One region of the Comamonas squillarum genome, then DNA from elsewhere that is predicted to be linked to it. Evidence: riboswitches for the same ligand, from Rfam matches in the RefSeq annotation. Region 1 holds a riboswitch; the other holds the start of a gene.
The links. A riboswitch is a leader RNA that binds a small molecule or an ion and turns the genes downstream of it on or off. The one in region 1 is predicted to bind S-adenosylhomocysteine.

Region 1 (2,457 bases):
ATGCCGTCCATCAGCGGCCCTTCGATCACATGCAGCGGGCGCCCGCCGCCTTGCACGACGATGGCCTGGTAGGCCTCTTCGGTGTCTTCGGTGATGAAGTCGGTGATGCCATGCACCAGCGCATGCGACAGGCGCTCATTCACCGTCTTGGGGCTGTCGGGCGTGCCGCGCCATTCGAGCTTCTTGCTGTCGTCCTTGGCACCGCTCTTGGCGCTGTCGGCCACTTCGACCAGGCGCTCGCCGGCGTCGGGGCGGCGGTTGAGCACCACGTCTTCGACGCGCTCGCGCAGCACCGGCTCGAGGTCGTCATAGACGCCGACCATGCCGGCGTTGACGATGCCCATGTCCATGCCCGCCTGGATTGCGTGGTACAGGAACACCGTGTGGATCGCCTCGCGCACCGGGTCGTTGCCGCGGAACGAGAACGACACGTTCGATACGCCGCCGCTCACCTTGGCGCCGGGCAGGTTCTGCTTGATCCAGCGCGTCGCCTCGATGAAGTCCACGCCGTAGTTGTTGTGCTCTTCGATGCCGGTGGCCACGGCAAAGATGTTGGGGTCGAAGATGATGTCCTCGGGCGGGAAACCGACCTCGTCAACCAGGATGCGGTAGGCGCGCTCGCAGATCTCGATCTTGCGCTCGTAGGTATCGGCCTGGCCTTTTTCGTCAAAGGCCATGACCACGGCGGCGGCGCCATAGCGCTTGACCAGGCGCGCATGCGCTTTGAACTCGTCCACGCCCTCTTTCATCGAGATGGAGTTGACGATGCCCTTGCCCTGGATGCAGCGCAGCCCCGCCTCGATCACCTCCCATTTGGAGCTGTCGACCATGATGGGCACGCGGGCGATATCGGGCTCGGAGGCGATCAGGTTCAGAAAACGCACCATCGCGGCCTTGCTGTCGAGCATGGCCTCGTCCATGTTCACATCGATCACCTGGGCGCCGTTTTCCACCTGCTGGCGCGCAACGGCCAGCGCCTCTTCGTACTGCTCGTTCAGGATCAGGCGCGCAAAGGCCTTGGAGCCCGTCACGTTGGTGCGTTCACCGACGTTGACAAACAGGCTGTCCTCGCCAACAAACACGGGCTCCAGGCCCGACAGGCGCATGGGAGGAACGGAAACGGGGGCAGCAGACGCGGACATGGGGCTCACCTGTGAAAACCAGAAAACAGAGACAGAACAGGTGAGCGCCGTTGATGCGGGCCATGCGCGGCATGCCCGTCGACCTGCCCCAAGCCTGACAGGCCTGCGATGGGGGTACCACCGGCCTGCTGCAGCGCTCCTTGGAACAAGGCCCTGCATTTTAAGCCAGGCCGGGCGCCAAAGCACAGGCAGAGGGGCTTGTCCATAGCCAAAAACACCATTCACCATTGTTGGTTATAGCCCTATTCAATCAGACGATGCTTCGGCATTCACCCATATTGCAGCGCTTTGCCGGCAAACAACGCCAACCCATAGGCAACACCGGCTTTCTGTTTTCAAACAGGTCCAGACCTGCACTTTGAGGAGAATTCCCTTGCATCTGAGTTTCAGTGCTTACTACACCCTGATCTTTGCCGTCCTCGTGCTCTTGCTGGGCAAGTGGCTGACGCGGCACATCCGCTTCCTGCGCGACTTCAACATCCCCGAGCCCGTTTCCGGCGGCCTGGTGGTGGCCGCCCTTATCTTTGCGCTGCACCAGGCCACCGGCCTGACCCTGGCCTTTGCCACCGGCATGCAGACCAGCTTCATGCTGGTGTTCTTCTCGTCGATCGGGCTGAGCGCCAACTTTGCCAAGCTGCGCGAAGGCGGCATGGGCCTGGTGGTGTTTCTGGGCGTCATCGTCGCCTTTATCTTTGTGCAAAACGGTGTCGGCGTGGGCCTGGCCACCTTGCTGGGGCTGGATCCGCTCATTGGCCTGGTCGCGGGCTCGATCACCTTGCTGGGCGGCCACGGCACCGCTGGCGCCTGGGGCTCGGTGCTGGAGAACCAATACGGCCTGAGCGGCGCCACCGCGCTGGGCATTGCCTGCGCCACCTTTGGCCTGGTCATCGGCGGCCTGCTGGGCGGCCCTCTGGCCAAGCGCCTGATCACGCGCCACCAGCTGGCCCAGCCACGCACGCTGGCTGAAAAGGAAGTGAGTGAGCACACCCCAGGCAACGACAGCAGCCAGGTCGCCAATTTCGAGACGCCCAACACCGCCCCGCGCCTGATCACCGCCGAGGCCGCCATCGAGACCCTGGCGCTGTTTGCCGGCTGCCTGGCCTTTGCCGAGTTCATGACCAGCGCCACCCAGGGCACGATGCTGCAGCTGCCCACCTTTGTCTGGGCCCTGGGCGGCGGCGTGGTGATCCGCAATGTGCTCGACTACGGCTTTGGCTTCAAAGTGTTTGACCGCGCCATCGATGTTTTTGGCAACGCCGGCCTGTCGATCTACCTGGCCATTGCGCTGCTGTCGCTCAAGCTCTGGGAGCTGGCC
Region 2 (2,457 bases), 950 kb from region 1:
CACCGTAGCCAGCGACCACGGCCACTTTGCCGGCGATCATCACATCGGTGGCGCGCTTGATGCCGTCCACCAGCGATTCGCGGCAGCCGTAGAGGTTGTCGAACTTGGACTTGGTCACCGAGTCGTTGACGTTGATCGCGCGGAACAGCAGCGAGCCGTTGGCCGACATTTCGTTCAGGCGGTGCACGCCAGTAGTGGTCTCTTCGGTCACGCCCAGGATCTGGGCCGACTTGCGGCTGTACCAAGTCGGATCGACGGCCAGCTTGGCCTTGATCGCGGCAAACACAATCTTCTCTTCTTCGCTGCCGGGGTTGGCCAGCACGGAGATGTCCTTCTCGGCCTTCTTGCCCAGGTGCATCAGCATGGTGGCATCGCCGCCGTCGTCCAGGATCATGTTCGGGCCTTCGCCTTCGGTGCCCTTGGCGCCGAATTCAAAGATCGCGTGGGTGTAGTCCCAGTAGTCCTTGAGCGACTCGCCCTTGATCGCGTACACGGGCACGCCGGTCTCGGCGATGGCCGCTGCTGCGTGGTCCTGGGTCGAGAAGATGTTGCACGAGGCCCAGCGCACTTGGGCGCCCAGCGCCGTCAGCGTCTCGATCAGCACGGCGGTCTGGATGGTCATGTGCAGCGAGCCGGTGATGCGCGCGCCCTTCAAGGGCTGGGCAGCGGCGAACTCTTCACGCACGGCCATCAGGCCAGGCATTTCGGTTTCGGCGATCTTGATTTCCTTGCGGCCCCAAGCGGCCAGGGAAATATCGGTAATCGCGGAGTCAGCGGGATTGAAGCGAACAGCAGCGTTCATGGTTTTCTCCAAAAATTGAATGAAAAACCACGTTCCGCGGAAGAAGGGAAGAACCATCTCACCGCACAGAAAGCGTGGGTGAGCGTCGTTGCGAGATGAAATCCGAGCCTCACGCCCCATGGTGGTCTGGCGCCTGGCCAGACTGGGAAACGCTGCAACGCTCCTCGGATGGAACGCGATTATAAGGGCATCAGCCCTGTAACCCCACCAGACGGTAGCCCACTTGCAGCTCGGTAAGCAGGTGCCGGGGCTGGGCCGGCTCGGCCTCGATCTTCTGGCGCAGGTTGGCCATGTGCACGCGCAGGTAGTGCGGCCGGTCCAGGTACTCCGGCCCCCAGACCTGCAGCAACAGCTGGCGGTGCGTCAGCACCCGGCCCTGGCCGGCGATCAGCGCCGCCAGCAGCCGGAACTCGATCGGCGTCAGGTGTACGGCAGCGCCCGCCTGGCGCACCTCGTGCGTTGCCAGGTCCACCTCCACATCGCCAAAGTGCACCGTACTGCCAGGCTGCTCGCCGCCACTGCGCTGGCTGCGGCGCAGCATCACGCGCAGGCGCGCCAGCAGCTCGGGCACGCCAAAGGGTTTGCTCAGGTAGTCGTCAGCGCCCGCATCGAGCGCCGCCACTTTCTCGTCCTCCTGGTCGCGGGCCGAGAGCACCAGCACCGGCAGGCCGCTCCAGCCGCGCAGCTCGGTGATCAGCGTCTTGCCATCGGCATCGGGCAGGCCCAGGTCCAGCACCAGCGCATCGGGCTGGCGGCTGGCCGCCTCAATCAGGCCACGCCTTGCGCTGTCGGCCTCAAAGACCTGCCAGCCTTCGTCCTCCATGGCCAGACGCACAAAGCGGCGGATATGCGGATCATCGTCCACCAAGAGGATGCGGGGGGCAGCAAGCGTCATGCGCCCGATTGTGACAAAAAACCGGGGTGGTTTGTGCCTGCTGGCCGGCAGCAAGCGGGCACTTCGCTACACTTCAGCACCCCGGCATTGCGACTGCGCTGCCGCCTGCTCCATGTTTGCCACCCCACCCTCCCCCCTTCCACAGACCCAAGGCTGGTGTCCTGGCGCCTGGCAGCCCATGGCCTCTGGCGATGGGCTGGTGGTGCGGGTGCGCCCACCGCTGGGCAGGCTGTCGGCCGGGCAGGCGCTGCGCTTGGCCGAGCTGGCCAGCGAGCATGGCGCCGGCCTGCTGGAGCTGACCAGCCGCGCCAATATCCAGCTGCGCGGCGTCGCCCCTGCGGGGCATGGCGCGCTGCTGGCGGCCCTGGCCGCGCAGGGCCTGCTCGATGGCGATGCCCGCCAGGAGCAGCTGCGCAACCTGGTCATCGACCCGCTGTGCCAGCCCGGTGACGGCGTACTCGCACTGGCCGAGGCCTTGCAGCAGGCGCTGCTGGCCGATACCGCGCTGGAAGGCCTGCCTGCCAAATTTGGCGTCTCGCTGGCCAGCGGCCGCCATGGCGGCCTCGCCGAGGTCGCGGCGGATGTGCAATTGGTTCGCGATGGCGCCCAAGGCTGGCTGCTGCAGGTGCCCGGCTACCCCATCGCCTGGCGGGCAGACAACGCCATCCTCAGCGTGCAAGCCGCCCTGACACTGGCCCGCTGGTGTGCGGCGCAGGCATGCGCGCGGCGTGCAGCCGGCGAACACCCCGGCCGCCTGCCC

Region 2: it holds a riboswitch for S-adenosylhomocysteine, as region 1 does, so the genes downstream of both, ahcY (adenosylhomocysteinase) here and metH (methionine synthase) in region 1, are expected to answer to the same signal.

What each region holds. Positions count from the first base shown of each region.
Region 1 covers NZ_CP104377.1:3,408,999-3,411,455, forward strand. Annotated here, with positions in the region: gene metH (methionine synthase) at 1-1,142, opposite strand, end outside; S-adenosyl-L-homocysteine riboswitch at 1,178-1,290, opposite strand; gene gltS (sodium/glutamate symporter) at 1,516-2,457, shown strand, end outside.
Region 2 covers NZ_CP104377.1:4,359,438-4,361,894, reverse strand. Annotated here, with positions in the region: gene ahcY (adenosylhomocysteinase) at 1-802, opposite strand, end outside; S-adenosyl-L-homocysteine riboswitch at 876-974, opposite strand; gene N4T19_RS19880 (response regulator) at 993-1,697, opposite strand; gene N4T19_RS19875 (precorrin-3B synthase) at 1,876-2,457, shown strand, end outside.